DNA from 2 places in the Mesorhizobium sp. M7D.F.Ca.US.005.01.1.1 genome. Region 1 is predicted to be linked to the other one. Evidence: riboswitches for the same ligand, from Rfam matches in the RefSeq annotation. Region 1 holds a riboswitch; the other holds the start of a gene.

What was found. Region 1 has a riboswitch for S-adenosylmethionine ahead of EJ076_RS33065 (homoserine O-acetyltransferase). Riboswitches for the same ligand answer to the same signal wherever they lie in the genome.
Region 2: another riboswitch for S-adenosylmethionine. It lies ahead of EJ076_RS08875 (O-succinylhomoserine sulfhydrylase); the one in region 1 lies ahead of EJ076_RS33065 (homoserine O-acetyltransferase).

Annotation. Positions count from the first base shown of each region.
Region 1 covers NZ_CP034453.1:6,805,953-6,814,894, reverse strand. Annotated here, with positions in the region: gene EJ076_RS33090 (glycosyltransferase family 2 protein) at 1-1, opposite strand, end outside; gene EJ076_RS33085 (DUF1330 domain-containing protein) at 366-722, shown strand; gene EJ076_RS33080 (glycosyltransferase) at 744-1,736, opposite strand; gene EJ076_RS33075 (Stf0 family sulfotransferase) at 1,896-2,726, opposite strand; gene metW (methionine biosynthesis protein MetW) at 2,675-3,289, opposite strand; gene EJ076_RS33065 (homoserine O-acetyltransferase) at 3,348-4,517, opposite strand; SAM riboswitch at 4,638-4,715, opposite strand; gene hisC (histidinol-phosphate transaminase) at 4,848-5,957, shown strand; gene EJ076_RS33055 (prephenate/arogenate dehydrogenase family protein) at 5,964-6,899, shown strand; gene EJ076_RS33050 (sugar kinase) at 6,912-7,847, opposite strand; gene EJ076_RS33045 (DUF2125 domain-containing protein) at 7,855-8,856, opposite strand.
Region 2 covers NZ_CP034453.1:1,850,959-1,859,900, reverse strand. Annotated here, with positions in the region: gene araD1 (AraD1 family protein) at 1-330, shown strand, start outside; gene EJ076_RS08885 (ABC transporter substrate-binding protein) at 377-1,147, opposite strand; gene EJ076_RS08880 (2'-deoxycytidine 5'-triphosphate deaminase) at 1,249-2,343, opposite strand; SAM riboswitch at 2,422-2,499, shown strand; gene EJ076_RS08875 (O-succinylhomoserine sulfhydrylase) at 2,556-3,743, shown strand; gene EJ076_RS08870 (ceramide glucosyltransferase) at 3,751-4,902, opposite strand; gene apaG (Co2+/Mg2+ efflux protein ApaG) at 5,148-5,540, shown strand; gene EJ076_RS08860 (Hsp33 family molecular chaperone) at 5,586-6,617, opposite strand; gene argF (ornithine carbamoyltransferase) at 6,713-7,624, opposite strand; gene EJ076_RS08850 (aspartate aminotransferase family protein) at 7,641-8,840, opposite strand.

The DNA of each region.
Region 1 (8,942 bases):
TGTCGTGTCAGCTGTTTCCTGCGCAGGACTGCGCGTCTATCCAGGACTTTTCGATTTTCAGAACGGTCGAATGGATCGGACTTTTCCTTTCCGGTCATCATCTTCGACGCGACGCTACAAAAAACAGCTTCCTGTGTCACCCACCGTGCCAGCACTCAACCCGCGCGAGATAACGAATTCCCGTTGCTAGCGTTCCAATTGCAACAGCACTGCCGCGCAGACTCGCGAATCACCATGGAAGCGACCCGCCGCGACAGGATAGCATACACTCCATTACCTCAGACGTAATCGCTTTGCGCTCGGCGTTTGGTCAGATTGCCCTTGCGAGGCCGGCAACTCGGCTTCGATAACAAGGGAGTACAGTTATGACCGCCTACGCCGTTGCCCATATGCGCCAGGCCACAATGGGTCCGCAGATCGTCGAATATCTGCACAGGATCGATGCCACACTGGAACCTTTCGGCGGCCGTTTTCTGGTTCATGGCGGCGATGTGGAGGTGATCGAGAACGACTGGCCGGGCCACCTGATCATCATCGAATTTCCCGACCGGCAGCACGTGCATGGCTGGTACAATTCGCCAGCCTACCAGGCGATACTGGCGCTGCGCACGGGTAATTCGGTGTCCGATGTGGTGTTCGCTGACGGCGTCGAACATCCGCACAAGGCGACGGATGTTCTGGAAGAGTCGACGGTCCCAGACCAATTGAGCTTAGAAGCGTGATTCAGGGATCGGGAAAGGCGCCTAGCTGTGCCCGACATAGTCAGGCACGATCTCGATTTCGTCACGAACAATGCCGGCGGCGAAACTGAACTGGCCCCAAAACGCCAGGGCATAAAATGCCTGACCGACAATCAGGGAAAATGGAATTTGCCAAGGCGGCATCCCTGTCTCTCGGGCATGGCCGACAATCCGTCGTGTCGTGCGCCACGACATGGTGAACCATCGGCTGAAAGACTTGGCCACCCGTTGCGTACGGCCAGCCGAATTGAGCGCCACGAACTTCCGGTCGGCGTCGCGGCCGGTAACCAAGGCACGCCAGTAAAAGAACCGCCAGCCCCGGGGTGAGTAGTGGTAGACGCGTGCGTTGACATTATGAATTTTGTGGCCTTCGCGCAGCAGTTCGCGCATCAGCAACGTGCAGGAAACCTTGAAGCCATTGTGTTTCGGGAAAGGATGGCTGACGATCCATTCGCGTCGAAACCCTACATTGTTGGCGTTCATCGCCCGCTTCGAGGCAAATCGCCCATCGCCATGAGCCATCGGGAAAAACCAGATCAGGGCAAACGTTCTTGAAAAGAAATCATCGTGCGAAAGATATGTGTATCCGTTTACGCAAATGATTTTTGGATCTTCAAATGGCTTCAGCAAAGCTGACAGCCAGCCTGGTTCCGGCACGACGTCGGAATCGGTCAAGATGACGATGCTTCCGTCCGTTGCCAGTACGCCATTGTTCTTCAGGTCGTAGTATCGGCCCCCAGGGAACGCTGTGAAGACGAGGTCGGAAACTTGACCCAGCTGCGGTGCTTCAGCCGTGATTTTATGAAGCAGCGCGTCTGCATCCGACTCATGCCCACCATGAGAAATAACAACTTTCGGTCGCGCCAGGCCGAGATCAGTGACAGCTACGATTTCCCGCGCCAAGGCCTTCAGTCCAACGCCGATCTCGTCCCAGTCGATGGACTTGGCGTTTTCCATTTCCACAACGAGTGAATATCTTGCGCGTTCTTCAACCATCTCTGCACTGACCGTTCATCGTCCAGGTGGCTATATCCGCCGCAACCTAAAGTAAAGCAACCTCTGCCTATCTAGCGACAGCCTTTCGTGAAACGCTCCATTGTCCCACATAATCTTGCATGTTGCCTCTTTGATCAAATCGGAGCGCCAGCTCGGATTTCAAAGAAAGCCGGACCCGCGGTGATTTCTGGTCTGGAACTTTGAGGTGTCGGAATACTGCGACAAGAAGCGTTCCCTCCATTCCGTATTGACGGTGTCCCGTTGGATCTCGAGACCAGAATTGGGGGCTGATGTAGATTCAAATGTGATTTCAGCGTCAACCAGATGCGCGACCTTTACAAGGCTGGCCCGTGGGTTTGCCAAGAGTTCCTCATATGTCAATGACAGGAAAGACAATCCGTTTCTTGCTAGCCAAATGTCCCAGGCCAGATTTTCCAGCATGATTTTTTCAAGCGCCTCCGCGATCGCCGCGCCGTCATAGCGTGGTGAGTTCTGAGCAGCCTCAGTGGAGCGAAATCGACCGGTCTGACGAGCGCGTGCCCAAGAAATTGCCTGACCAAGGAGATCGCGGCGGGTTAAGCGGACATAGCGCAGTCCTGGAAGGCTGGCTGGGAGGTCCACAGTCTTGGCCACCTGGGAAAACTGGCTTGCAAAGAGTTTGACTGCATAAATTCCGGAGGGAGATCGCCCATCCTTTAATGCACGCAAAACCTGAGCACGGGGATCGCGAGGATAGTTCGGCAATTCGAGAACACGGCGGCCGCCGAACCATTCCAGAGGATTGCCAAGCCCGGCGGTTGCCATCAACCCGGCGAGATGGTTGCTGCCACTGCGTGGTGAGGTGCAGATGAGAATCCCGGCTTTTAACCCAGCCAGGATGTCGGAAGGGACTTCAACAGGCAAAGGGCGCCTACGAAAGAGATGCATGGCGAACACAGCTACCGTTTCAGCAAGAACACTGCCTGCTGGCCGAAGAAATTCCAGAACCACCACGGCATCGACAGGCCGATCTTCTGGCCATTGGCGTCGAGCGCCGTCGCCTTCTCCACGGTCGCGCCGAGCTCGTCGCACAGATTGACGAAATCGCGGATGGTGCAGAAGTGGATGTTGGGCGTGTCGTACCAGGAATAGGGCAGGTCCTTGGTCACCGGCATGCGGCCCTGGATGAACAGCGACAGGCGCACCCGCCAATGGCCGAAATTGGGGAAGGACACGATGGCGCGGTTGCCAATCCTGAGCAGTTCGTCGAGCACCAGCTTCGGATTGCGGGTTGCCTGCAGCGTCTGCGACAGGACGACGAAGTCAAAGCCCTTGTCGGGATAGAATTCGAGGTCCTTGTCGGCATCGCCCTGGATGACCGAGAGGCCGCGCGCCACGCATTCGTTGACGCCGCGCTGCGACAGCTCCAGTCCACGACCGTCGACCTGTTTGGTGTCCTGCAGCAGTTCGAGCAGCGAGCCGTCGCCCGAACCGACGTCGAGCACGCGCGACTGCGGTGGGATGAGGTTGGCGACGACCTCGAGGTCGACGCGCTGGTCGCGGTTGACACTCATGGCTTCGCCTCCTGCCTGGCGCATGATCCCGATCCGAAAAGTCTGCAATTTTTCGGGGTCATGCGCTGAGCCCTCTCGCCCGGGCCGCCGATCCGATGAAGCCGTTGATGGCGGCAAACAGTTCCGGCTCGTCGAGCAGGAAGGCATCGTGGCCGCGGTCGGTTTCGATCTCGACGAAGGATACCGACGCGCCGGCCGCGTTGAGCGCATGCACGATCGAGCGGCTTTCCTCGGTCGGGAACAGCCAGTCCGAGGTGAAGGACACCAGGCAGAAGCGGGTTTTCGTGCCGGCGAAGGCATCGGCCAACCGACCGCCATGATCGGCGGCGAGGTCGAAATAGTCCATCGACCGCGTCATGTAGAGGTAGGAATTGGCGTCGAAGCGATCGACGAAGGTCATGCCCTGGTGGCGCAGATAGCTTTCGATCTGGAAGTCGGCGTCGAAGCCGAAGGTCAGCGCTTCGCGATCCTGCAGATTGCGGCCGAACTTCCGGTGCAGGGCGGCTTCCGACAGATAGGTGATGTGGGCGGCCATGCGCGCTACCGCCAGGCCCTTTTCCGGGCGTTTGCCGTGCTCGAAATATTTGCCGCCATGCCAGTCCGGATCGGCCATGACAGCTTGCCTACCGACCTCGTGGAAGGCGATGTTCTGTGAGGAATGGCGCGCGCCGGTGGCGATCGGCAGCGCCGAGAAGACGCGCTCCGGATAGCTCGACGCCCATTCCAGCACCTGCATGCCGCCCATCGAGCCGCCGAGCACGCAAAACAGTTTCTCGATGCCGAAATGGTCGATCAGCATCTGCTGCGCGCGCACCATGTCGCGGATGGTGATGATCGGCAGGTCGAGCCCATAGGGCTTGCCGGTGGCGGGATTGGTCGAGGCCGGGCCGGTGGAGCCCAGGCAGCCGCCGATGACGTTTGAGCAGATGACGAAGAAGCGGTTGGTGTCGATGATCTTGCCCGGGCCGATCAGCACTTCCCACCAGCCCGGCTTGCCGGTTACGGGATTGGTGTTGGCGACATGCTGGTCGCCGGTCAGCGCGTGGCAGACGAGGATGGCATTGGAACGGGCGTCATTGAGCGTGCCATAGGTCTGGTAGGCGATTTGGAACGGCGACAGCAGCGTGCCGGCGTCGAGCTTGAGCGGCTTGTCAGGTCCAAAACGCAACACCGGGCTCGACGGCTGGTCGGCCTCGTTGTTGGTTTTGCGAGCACGCAGAGCGGCCATCATGTCTCTCTACCCTTCCGCATCGTGCTTTTCGAAAAATCGCTGCCGATTTTCGGGCCGATGCGCTCATCCGCCCGGTCGCGGACAATAAAAAACCGGCATTGCCTTCGCAAAGCCGGTTACGTCACGCAAACGGCCCTTTAGCGAATTGTTTAACGTGGCTGCAAGCCGACCGGCCAAATCACCACGGAACTGTCGCTACTCTTCTAGAACTCGCCCGCCTTGCCGTCAATGCCGGCCACTGGCACCACCGCCACCTCTCGACATTGCCGGTCATGGCTTGTATTTCCGCTGCGGCTCCTGCGGAGCTTTCTCGATGGATATCTCGAAATGAAGCAGACACCGGATCAGGCACGTCCAACCCCGCGCGCGGGCATCATGGACATCGACGCCTATGTGCCGGGCAAGAGCACGGCGCCGGCCGGCGTTACCAAGGTCTACAAGCTGTCTTCGAACGAGAATCCGCTGGGGCCCTCGCCAAAGGCGATCGAAGCCGCGCGGGAGATTGCCGGAAAGCTCGACATCTATCCCGACGGCACCGCCAGGCGGCTGCGCGAAGCCATCGCCGAGGTGCATGGCCTCAACGCACAGAACATCATCTGTTCCAACGGTTCCGACGAGATCCTCGGCCTGCTGGCGCAGACCTATCTGGCGCCCGGTGACGAGGCGATCTTCACCGAACACGCCTTCATGGTCTACAAGATCTATATCCAGTCGGCAGGTGCCGTCCCGGTACCGGTCAAGGAGACCAACGAGCGCGCCGACATCGATGCTATCCTGGCCGCCGTCACGCCGCGCACGAAAATCGTGTTCCTCGCCAATCCCAACAATCCGACCGGCACCTATGTGCCGTTCCAGGAGGTGCGCCGCCTGCATGCCGGCCTGCCCAGGCATGTGCTGCTGGTGCTCGACGCGGCATACGCCGAATATGTCCGCCGCAACGACTATGAAGCCGGCATCGAACTGGTCGGTAGCGCCGAGAACGTCGTGATGACCCGTACCTTCTCCAAGATCGGCCTTGGTGGTGCGCGGATCGGCTGGATGTACGCGCCGACGCACATCGTCGACGCCGTCAACCGCGTGCGCGGCCCCTTCAACGTCAACGCAACGGCGATCGAGGCCGGCATCGCGGCGATCCGCGACCGCGCCCATGTCGAGCGCAGCGTCGCGCATAACGAGACCTGGCTGGCCTGGGTCAGCGAACAGATGACGGGGCTTGGGTTGCGGGTGACGCCCAGTGTCGGCAATTTCGTCCTCATCCATTTTCCCGATGACCAGAAACACTCCGCAGCGGCGGCGGACGACTATCTGACCGCGCGCGGCTATATCTTGCGGCGCGTTTCCGGCTATGGCTTTCCCAACGCGCTGCGCATGACCATCGGCACCGAAGAGGCCAATCGCGGCGTTGTCGCCGCTCTCACGACATTCCTGAAAAGCTAGAACACCATGACATCACCGATGTTTGAAAAGATTGCGCTGGTCGGCATCGGCCTGATCGGCTCGTCGCTGGCCCGCGTCATCCGCCGCGAGGGCCTCGCCCGTCACGTCGCCATTTCCACCCGCAGCGCCGCGACGCTGGCGCGGGCTGAGGAGCTTGGGCTGGGTGATTCCTACACGACCGATGCGAGAGAAGCGGTCCGCGATGCCGATCTGGTCATCGTCTCGGTGCCGGTTGGCTCATCCGGCGCGGTCGCCGAGGAAATCGCGCCGGCGCTGAAGCCGGGCGCGATCCTCACCGATGTCGGCTCGACCAAGGCATCGGTCATCGCGCAGATGCAGCCTTATGTGCCGGCCGGCGTCCATTTCATTCCCGGTCACCCACTGGCGGGCACTGAAAAATCCGGCCCCGATGCCGGTTTCGCCGACCTGTTCGACAATCGCTGGTGCATCTTCACGCCGGTGCCCGACACCGATCCGGACGCGCTGGAGAGGCTGTCGGAATTCTGGCGGCGCTGCGGCGCCAACATCGACACGATGGACCCTCAGCATCACGACATGACGCTGGCCATCGTCTCGCATTTGCCGCACATCATCGCCTACAACATCGTCGGCACCGCCGATGATCTGCAGTCGGTGACCAAATCCGAAGTGATCAAATATTCGGCTTCGGGCTTTCGCGACTTCACCCGCCTTGCCGCTTCCGACCCGACCATGTGGCGCGACGTGTGCCTGCACAACAAGGACGCCATCCTCGAAATGCTGGCGCGGTTCTCGGAAGATCTGGCGTCGCTGCAACGCGCGATCCGCTGGGGCGATGGCGAAAAACTCTTCGACCTGTTCACCCGCACCCGCGCCGTGCGCCGCTCGATCATCGAGGCCGGCCAGGACATCGACGTGCCCGATTTTGGCCGTCAGGCGGTCGAGCACCCTAAAGGGACCTGAATCTCAGCTCCCTTAGCCTTGTCGGGATGTCGGCCAGATCGCAGCGACCATGGCCAGAGTCTCGGCGCGGTCCGGCGCGCCCAGCCTGCCGCCGAAGCGCAGGCATTTGAGCGCGGCGGCCGCACTGGCAAAGCGCAAAGCCTGCTCGACCGGCATGGCTTCCGCCAGCCCGACGGCGAAGGCGCCGTGAAAGACATCGCCGGCGGCCAACGTGTCGACGGCCTTGATTTTCGGCGCCGCGACATGGCGTACACAGCCTGCGGAACGGTCGTGCCACCAGCTCCCCGCCGCGCCGCCGGTCACCGCGACAAAGGCGTCGGTGCGGCTGGCGAGATCGGCGCAAGCCGTTTCCGGATCGAGCGCCTGGCCGCAGACAATGCGCGCCGCCGGCTCCGAAGCGACGATGTGCGTGGCGAGCGGCAACAGCTGTTCCAGGACCTCCAGCCGTGCGGTGTCGGCATCGAGGATCGCCGGACGGCCCATGGCGCGGGCCGCCTTCAGGGCAAGTGCTGCCGCACCCGGCCAGCGGACATCGACCAGTACGGCGTCGAATGCCATGAGGTCAGCGACCGGCAAGGCTTCGGGATCGGCCTGGGCAAGTCTGTCATAGAACGGCACGATGATGCGCTCGCCATGCGCGTCGACCAGGATCGAGGCCAGCGCCGAGCGGGCGCCTCTGACGCGGCGCACAAAGGTGCAATCGACGCCCTCGGCCTCGATGCCGGCGATGAGCTGGTCGGCGACGGCATCGTCGCCGGCACTCGCCCACAGCGATACCTCGGCGCCCAGGCGGTGGGCCGCGCAGGCAGCGCTCGTCGCCATGCCCGAGGCGATCTGGACGCCGTCGGAGGCGATGAACTTTCCTTGATGCATGGGCAGTGTCTCGACACGCAGGATGGTGTCCAACGTCAGTGCGCCAACACTCAGCAACCTCACGGGTCTTGCCATGGCAACGCTATTCCACCGGCTTGATCTTGCCCAGCGGAATGAAGCCGAGCGAGGCCTTGCCCTTGACCACCTTCAGCGGCATCGACGGTTCGTTGCCGAGCACCGCCAAGGCAGCAAAGCCCTGCTCGATCTGGCTTTTCTGCTCGGGTATGGCGGCGCCGAGGATCGCCGCCACCGCCTTCGGATCCTTCAGCCTGATCATCAGATCGGCGTTGATAAGGCCCTCGGCATCGACCGACAGCGGTCCCGAAACGGTGATGCGCGCCGTGCCCGACGACAGGTCGAGGTTGCGGATTTCGATCGCCTGGCCGCGCAGGCTTTTCACTTGCGTGCCGATCAGCGCGACGCCGTTCTTCAGCGTGACGTCGCCGCTGGCATCGAGCGCCGGCAGCACGCGCCCGCCGATCGCGTCGGGATCCATCTCGAGATCGCCAAAACTGCCGATATAGTCGATATCTCCGCCGTTCGGCTGCAACTGACCTGATGCCTTGCCGGCGCTGAACAGTTGCATCGGATCGGTGTCGTCGGCTGGATCGGTCTGGCCGGACAGGCCCTCCGCCTCCAGAGAAATCCGCTGCGGTAGCGGCCACCACAATTTGACGTTGGCTTGCAGATTGTCCCAGTCGATCCAGAGCGGCACCATGTCCGGAACGGAGGTCCTGAGCGGACCGCGCAGATTGGCTACCGGTGACAGAGGCTGGATGATCTGGGCGGCTGCGTTGAAGCTGCCGGCCGAAGCGGCGATGTTTTTGGCATCGTCCTCGTAGGCCAGGTTGTCGCAGGAGACGCTAAAGCTCAGGGGATAGCCGCTGACCTGCAGGTTGGCGCAGCCGGCTTCGACGCCAGTCTTGTTCAGCGTGGCGACCGCCTTGTCGGCCTCGGTCCTCACCCGGTCAGCCAGATAGAACCAGCCGCCGCTGTAGATGGCGAACAGCACGACGATGAACGCTGCAAGCCAGAACAGGCGGCGACCGTTGTTACTCGGCTGGCGTTCGTCACTTGACGTCATGCTTTGGCTCTCGTTAACGCAAGGGTGTTGCGGACGGACAGTCGATTCCGCCAACAACAGGTAGACAGAGACGAATAGGTAGACAG
Region 2 (8,942 bases), 2.2 Mb from region 1:
CTGATCGGCGACCTGCCGTCCGACATCCGCGGCACCTCGCGCATCCTGCGCGACAGCGAGGTGCTATGGGAAAAGCCGTTCCTGTCCGGTGAAGCGAACATGTCGCACACCATCGCCAATCTCGAACACCACCATTTCAAATATGCAGCCTTCCGCCAGCCGGGCGACGTGCATGTGCACATGTTCGGCACGGCGACGCTGTCCTTCGCCGACGGCATCAAGACCGAGGCCGGCGACGTGTTCGAGATCGAGGCCAAGGATTTCGGCCTGCCGCTGCGCAATCCGCTCGAGATCGAACAGCCGGTGAAGGTGGCGGTGAAGGCGCTGTAGAAAGGGTGATCTCCCCCTTGAGGGGGAGATTGGCAGCTTCAACGTCTCAATAAATATCGAAGTCGAAATACTTGGCCTGGATCTTCTTGTAGGTGCCGTCGGCGACGATCGCGTCGATGGCCGCGTTGAGCTTGTCGCGAAGTGCTGTGTCTTCCAGGCGAACGGCAATGCCGGCTTGCGTTTCCGTACCCTTGACGTCGCCGACCAGCTTGCAACAGCCGTCGCTTGCCTTCTTCAGCCAGTCCATCAGCACGAACTTGTCCGAGATCACGGCGTCAAGCCGGCCGTTGGTCAGGTCGGTGATCGCCTCTTCCTGGGTCGGGTAGAGTTTTGCCTCCGCACCGGCCTTGCCGTAGCTATTCTGGGCATAGTCGGCCTGCGTGGTCGAAGCCTGGGCGCCGACCGTCTTGCCGGCAAGGGCCGCCGGTTCGGTCGAGGTAAGATCGCTGTCCTTCGGCGCCACCAAAGCGAGCGGTGTCGTATAATATTTGTTGGTGAAGGCGACCTGCTTCTTGCGCTCCTCGGTGATGCTCATCGAGGCAATGATGGCGTCGAATTTCTTGGCCTGCAAAGCGGGAATGATGCCGTCCCAGTCCTGGGTAACGATCTCGCATTCGACCTTCATTTGCGCGCACAGCGCATTGGCGATGTCGATATCGAAGCCTTCGACCTTGCCATCGGCCGTAATGGTATTGAACGGCGGATAGGCGCCCTCGGTGCCGATCTTGATTTTCTCAACCGCCTGCGACAGCGAGCCGGCTGCCATCACCAGCATGGCAGCACCCGCTGCCGACATGATCCATTTCGAAATCTGCATTTTCTTGGTTCCCCTTGAACGCCAGCATCTTGACGACCAGCAAGGCAGCCAAGCATGGCGAGCCAGTACAGGCAAGTATTTTGCCTGACGGTGATAGGCGCTCAGCGCGCGGCGCGGAAATGCTTGGACAGCTTCAGGCCCTGCGCCTGGTAGTTGGAGCCGAGATCGGTGCCGTAGAGCGCCTGCGGCCGCTTCAGCATGTGCTCGTAGACCAGCCGGCCGACAATCTGGCCATGGTCGAGGATGAACGGCACTTCGTGGCTGCGCACTTCGAGCACCGCGCGGCTGCCGGTACCACCGGACGCGGAATGGCCAAAGCCCGGATCGAAGAAGCCGGCATAGTGGACGCGGAATTCGCCGACCAGCGGATCGAAGGGCGTCATCTCGGCGGCGTAGAGCGGCGGCACATGCACCGCCTCCTGGCTGACGAGGATGTAGAACTCGTCGGGATCGAGCACCAGCTCGCCGGCGCCGCTCTTGTGGATCGGCTCCCAGAAGTCGACGACCTCCTGTGCCGCGCGCTTGTCGACATCGACAAGACCGGTGTGATGCTTGCCGCGATAGCCGACCAGCCCGTTCTGATCGCCGTTGAGGTCGATCGACAGCGCGATGCCGCCGCCGGAAATGTTCGGCGGCTCGGTGGCGACCAGCATCTGCGCGCGATGCAACTCATTCAGCTCGGCTTCCGAAAGCAGCGCATTGCCGGTGCGGAAACGTATCTGCGACAGACGCGAACCGGTGCGAGCGACGATCGGGAAGGTGCGCGGGCTGACCTCCAGATAGAGCGGCCCATGATAGCCGGCAGCGATCTTGTCGAACTCGTGGCCGCGATCGGTCATGACGCGGGTGAAGATGTCGAGCCGCCCGGTCGAACTCTTCGGATTGGCCGAGGCCGAAATGTCCGCCGGCAATGCCAGGCTTTCAAGCAAGGGCACGATGTAGACGCAGCCGGTCTCCAGCACCGCGCCCTCGGCAAGATTGATCTCGTGCAGCTTCAGCCTATCGAGCTTTTCCGAAACCTTGTGGTTGGGACCCGGCAGGAAGGAGGCACGCACCCGCCAGGCCTTGTCGCCGAGCCTGAGATCAAGACTGGCCGGCTGGATCTGGTCGGCATCAAGTGCGCGCGCCGACTTCAGCGCGCCACACTGGAACAGCGCTGAAATGTCCTGATCGGGAAGAATGCCTGTCTGCCGCAAGGCTCCGCTCCTTAGCCGCTGGTACAAACCTCTTAATGAAGCCGGCAATTGACGCAAGCGTGGCGCGGGTCTAAAGGGTCGTTATCCCGTGGTGATTTGGCCGGTCGGCTTGCAGCCACGTTAAACAAGTCGCTAAAGGACCGTCGGGCCGCAAGGCCGTATGGACCGGTTGCGACTTCGCGGCCGGTTTTTTTGTGTCTGGAAGAAGAGCGATGAGCACCAAGAAGCGCAACTGGAAGCCTCAGACGGCACTCGTGCACAGCGGAACGCTGCGTTCCGGTTTCGGCGAAACGTCGGAGGCGATCTACCTCACCCAGGGCTATGTCTACGAAACGGCGCAAGCCGCCGAAGCCCGCTTCAAGGGCGAGGAGCCGGGCTTCATCTATTCGCGCTATGCCAATCCGACCGTCGATATGTTCGAGAAGCGCATGTGCGCACTCGAAGGCGCGGAAGACGCGCGCGCCACCGCGTCTGGCATGGCCGCGGTGACGGCAGCCCTTCTGTGCAGCGCCAAGGCCGGCGACCATATCGTGGCGGCGCGTGCACTGTTCGGCTCCTGCCGCTGGGTGGTCGAGACGCTGGCGCCGAGATACGGCATCGAGGCGACGCTGGTCGACGGCACCGATATCGCCAACTGGGAAAAGGCGGTCAAGCCGAACACCAAGCTGTTCTTCCTGGAAAGCCCGACCAACCCGACGCTGGAAGTGGTCGATATCGCCGCCGTCGCCTCGCTTGCCAACTCGATCGGCGCGCGACTGATTGTCGACAACGTCTTCGCCACGCCGCTGCAGCAGAAGCCGTTGCAGCTTGGCGCCCATATCGTCGTCTATTCGGCGACCAAGCACATTGACGGCCAGGGGCGCTGTCTCGGTGGCGTCATCCTGTCGGACAAGAAGTGGATCGACGAGAACCTGCACGATTATTTCCGCCACACCGGTCCAAGCCTGTCGCCCTTCAACGCCTGGACATTGCTCAAGGGCCTGGAGACGCTGCCGCTGCGTGTGCGCCAGCAGACGGAAAGCGCAGGCAAGATCGCGGATTTCCTGGCCGAGCGGCCGGAAATCGCCCGTGTCATCTATCCCGGGCGCGCCGACCACCCGCAGGCCGATATCGTCAAGAAGCAGATGGCGGGCGGCTCGACGCTGATCTGCCTCGACGTCAAGGGCGGCAAGCAGGCAGCCTTCGCCTTGCAGAACGCGCTCGACATCGTGCTGATCTCCAACAATCTCGGCGACGCCAAGAGCCTGATCACCCACCCGGCGACGACGACGCACAAGAATCTGAGTGACGAGGCGCGCGCCGAGCTCGGCATCGGGCCGGGCACGCTCAGGCTGTCGGTCGGCCTGGAAGATACCGACGATCTGCTTGAGGACATCGCGCAGGCACTGAAGGCCAGATAAGAGGCCTTCAGGCGCCGGACGGCGTCTCTTCCAGCTCGGCCGCCTTGGTGCCGATGGTCATCGCGTTGCCGCGCCAGTCGACGGCACCGCCGAGCCAGCCGCGCGCCCACATCGCCGGCAGGATCAGGTCGCGCGCCATGATCGCCGCAACCATGCGTGGCGACAGGTACCAGCCCTTGGACCAGGCCAGGGCGCACTCGGGAAGATAGAAGGCCGCCAGCACGGCGATGGCGGTTGGCCAGAGGCTGATACCGGCGCTTGCCGCCGCAATCAGCGCGAGCACCAGCGGCACCACCGCGCCGGTCAGGATTTCGGGTGCGAAAAACAGCGGGAAGGTGACGCGGCGCAGGCGCGCCCAGCGGGCCTGCCGTGACCAGATCTCGTCAAAGGTTCGCCGGCCGAGCGGCTGCTCGAAGGGCGCGGCGACGAGATTGACGCGCAGGCCGAGGCTGTTCACCAGCTTGGTCGCGGCGGCATCCTCGGCGATCTCGGCGGCCAGCGCGCGAATGCCGCCATTGGCGTCGAGCATCGGCTTGTTCCAGAGCATGCTCTTGCCCTGGGCAAAGCCAAGGCCGAGCGCATCGCCGGCATATTGCCAGCGTGCCTGCAGCGTGTTGAGGAAAGCGCATTCGACCTCGGCCCAGAAGCCGGCCGGCCGCGAGCCGATCGGCGTCGAGCAGACAAGGCCGGTGCCGGGCCGCCAGGCAGCCATGAGGTGCTGGACGTAGTCTCTCGGCATCAGCACGTTGGAATCGGCCAGGATAACCCAATTGTGGCGCGCCGCTTCCCAGCCCTTGACGCAATTGTTTAGCTTCGGATTGGCGCTGATGCGGTCGTCGCCGATCAGCAGCCGGGCCGGCACCTTCGGAAACCGGGCAATCGTCCTGTTTATCAGCCTGACCACCGGATCGTCGGCATGGGCGACGCAGAAGATCAGCTCGTAGCGCGGCCAGTCGAGCGAGAAGGCGCGCTCCAGCGTCTCCTGCGTGAATGGCTCGACGCCACGCGCCGGCACGACGATCGATACCGGCTGCGGCTTGCCGGCCGGCGGCGCGACAATGCGGCGCCGTTTCAGACGCGAAGCGGCAAGCACGATGCTGGCGAGATTTGAAAGGATAAGGACAGTCGAAAGCGTGGCGGCTATGAGAGTGAGTTCCATCGAGATCCGGTCACTCCAGAAGAACCGGTCCGTCAGAACAATCTGGCTGGCATGACGACCGATTTCAACAGTTCGACAGAGCGCCCGAGTCGCGCGGCACTGATTGGCGCACACCATCATTGTCATGTGTCACCTAAATGACATTCTTTGCCGCCACCTGCCGCTCAATGCGCAATGACAGGACGCGCACCGTTGACCAGCCCGCGTGGAGCGCCGAAAGTTACCGGATCGTTTTGGAGCCGCTTATGTACAGCGCCGTCACGCGCAATATCGAAGTGCAGGTCAGGCCGTTCTATCTAGAGGACCGCTCAGATCCCTCAGAGAACCGCTATGTCTGGGGCTATCAGATAACGATCGACAATCAGTCGGACGATTTCGTGCAGCTGTTGTCGCGCTATTGGCACATCACCGACGGCACCGGCCGGGTCGAGGAGGTACGCGGCCCCGGCGTCGTCGGCGACCAGCCTGAACTCAATCCCGGCGACAGCTACCAATACACGTCCGGTTGCCCGCTCTCGACACCATCCGGCATCATGGTCGGGCACTACACGATGCGCAACAAGCGGGGCGAGACGTTCGACATCGCCATCCCCGCCTTCTCACTCGACCTGCCGGGGACGCGGCGGACGGTGAATTAGTTTCGCCTCACCGGCCGAGAAGCAGCCGGCGAGGGGTGTCTTTCTTTATTGAGCAGTAAATTCCGCTGGGTCGAAGTCATATTGCGTCGAGCAGAATTCGCAGGCGACGTGGATGCCGCCGTCCTCGGTGCTGTCCTTGATCTCCTGGGCGGAAAAACCCTCGAGGATACCGCGGATCTTGTCCCGGGAGCACGAGCACTGGTCGGCGACAGGAACGCCGCCGAAGACGCGCACGCCATGCTCGTGGAACAGCCTGTAGAGCAGCCGCTCGGCGCCGATCGTCGGGTCGATCAGTTCGGTCGGCTCGATGGTGCCGAGCAGCGCCAGCAACTCCTGCCAGGAATTGTCGGCCGGATCGTGGATCTCCTCGCGCGGATCGCCATCGCCACCCGGCAGATCCGGCACGCGCATGCGCTCGGGCGACTGCGGCAGGAACTGCGCCAGGATGCCACCGGCGCGCCACTGCTCGCGGGCGCCGCCGGGGCCGGGCGTCAGCAACTTGGCCACCGACAGCCTGAGATCGGTCGGAATCTGCTCCGACTGACGGAAATAGGTGCGTGCCGCATCTTCCAGCGTCTCGCCATCGAGCTGGACGATACCCTGATAGCGCTGCGTATGAGCGCCCTGGTCAATGGTCAGCGCCAGCACGCCACTGCCGAGCAGGGTCTGCTGCGACGTTTCGCCTGCCGCGACCAGCGCCTCCAGCCGGTCGGCATCGAAACGCGCATAGGCGCGCAATGCCGAGGGCGTGGAGAAATCCGCGACCAGCATGTCGACAGGCCCGTCGGTGCGGGTCTGCAGGATGAATTTGCCCTCGAACTTAAGTGAGGTGCCGAGCAGTACCGTCAGCACACAGGCCTCCGCCAGCAGGCGGGCGACCGGCTCGGGATAATCGTGGCGGCTGAGGATGGCGTCGAGCATCGGCCCGAGCTGGACGGTGCGGCCGCGTACATCGAGCGGGCCGACCTCGAACGGCACGACGTGATCGTCGCCGGCGTAGCCGAATTCGCCGAGTTTGGGGTGATGTTCAGTCACTTGATAGGTTTCCAACATGACAAAGCTCCAGGGCGCGGCCATGCCGCCCTCCGGGGCGCATGCGTCGAAACGCGCTTGATTTGCGTGATGCGGCGCAAATAGGCATCACACCCCCGCAGATCAAGCTCCCAGACGCTTCATGCGCCAAGACACCAGGCGAGCACGGCCTTCTGGGCATGGAGCCGGTTCTCGGCCTCGTCGAAGACCACCGAATGCGGTCCGTCGATGACCTCGTCGGTCACCTCCTCGCCGCGGTGCGCTGGCAGGCAATGCATGAACAGCGCGTCCGGCTTGGCCCTGGCCATCAGCTTGGCATTGACCTGGTACGGCGAGAACACGTTGTGGCCGCGGGCGCGATGCTCCTGGCCCATCGACACCCAGCAATCGGTGACGATGCAGTCGGCCTGATCGACGGCTTCCTCGGGCGAGCGGGTGAAGTGCAGCTTGCCGCCATGTGCCTGCGACCAGTCGATATGCTTCTGCGCCGGCTCACTGCCCTCGGGAACGGCGACGTTGAGGTTGAAGCGGAACCGGGCCGAGGCCTCGAGCAGCGAATGCAGCACATTGTTGCCGTCGCCGGTCCAGGCGATGGTCTTGCCGGCGACCGGACCGCGATGCTCTTCGAAGGTCATGATATCGGCCATCAACTGGCAAGGATGGGTGTCGTCGGTCAGTCCGTTGATCACCGGCACGGTGGCATTCTCGGTCAATTCCAGCAGCCGCTCATGCGAGGTGGTGCGGATCATGATCGCATCGACATAACGCGACAGCACCTTGGCGGTGTCGGCGATGGTCTCGGAACGGCCGAGCTGCATCTCAGTGCCGGTCAGCATGATGGTCTCGCCGCCAAGCTGGCGCATGCCGACGTCGAAGGAGACGCGCGTGCGCGTCGACGGCTTGTCGAAGATCATCGCCAGCACCTTGCCTTCTAGCGGCTTTGTCCGCTCGCCGGCCTTGAGACGGGCTTTTCGCACCACCGCGTCGTCCAGCATGAAGCGCAGATCGCCTTCAGAGACGGCGGAAAGGTCGGTGAAATGGCGAACTGACATCAGGAATGGTTCCGGATTACTTCGCGGCGGCGGAGGCGATCGCCTCCGCCAGGCCCTTGGCGCCGGCGCGGATGCGGTTGAGCGCGTCGTGGATCTCAGCATCGGTGACGGTGAGCGGCGGCAGCAGGCGAATGACGTTGTCGCCGGCTGGCACCGCCAGCAGGTGCTGATCACGCAATGCCATGTTCACCTTGGTGTTGGGCATGGCGCATTTGAGGCCGAGCATCAGCCCCGCGCCCCTGATGTCCTCGATGACCTCGGGAAACTCGTCGGCGACCGACGCAAGCCCCTGCTTCAGCAGCAGCGCCTTGCGCTGGACATCTTCGAGGAAGCCGTCTTCCAGCACGACATCGAGCACGGCGTTGCCGACAGCCATCGCCAGCGGGTTGCCGCCGAACGTGGTGCCATGCACGCCTGCGGTCATGCCGACGGCCGCTTCATCCGTGGCAAGGCAGGCGCCCATCGGGAAGCCGCCGCCAATGCCCTTGGCGATCGCCATGATGTCTGGCGTAACCCCTGACCATTCATGCGCGAACAGCTTGCCGGTGCGGCCGATGCCGCACTGGACCTCGTCGAAAATCAACAGCAGGCCGTGCTGCTCGCACAATTGCCTGAGCCGCTTCAGCGATTGCGTCGGCACCGGACGGATACCGCCCTCGCCCTGCACCGGTTCGATCAGGATGGCGGCCGTCTCCGGCGTGATCGCCTTTTCGGCGGCGTCGATGTCGTCGAAACCGACCTGATCGAAACCTTCGACCTTGGGACCGAAGCCTTCGAGATATTTGTACTGGCCGCCGGCCGCGATGGTCGCCAGCGTGCGGCCATGGAAGGCGCCTTCGAAGGTGATGACGCGGAAGCGCTCGGGGTGTCCGTTGACGAACTGGTAGCGGCGCGCCGTCTTGATTGCGCATTCCAGCGCCTCGGCGCCCGAATTGGTGAAGAACACCTTGTCGGCGAAAGTGGCGTCGACCAGCCGCTGGCCGAGCCGGCTCTGCCCCGGAATCTCATAGAGATTGGAAACATGCCAGAGCTTGGCGGCCTGCTCGGTGAGTGCGGCGACCAGATGCGGATGGCTGTGGCCGAGCGAATTGACGGCGATGCCGCCGGCAAAATCGAGATATCGCTCGCCTTTGTCGGTAATCAGCCAAGTGCCTTCCCCGTGGTCGAAGGCCAGGGGTGCGCGAGCAAAGGTCTCGTAAAGCGCCGAACCGCTCATTATATGCGTCTCCGGTACCGGAAAATCAAAAAAGCCGCCAAAGCGGCGGCCTGTGCGGCTTATCGTGTTTTTCGGCCATGAAGTCAACGAAAACGTCGCGTA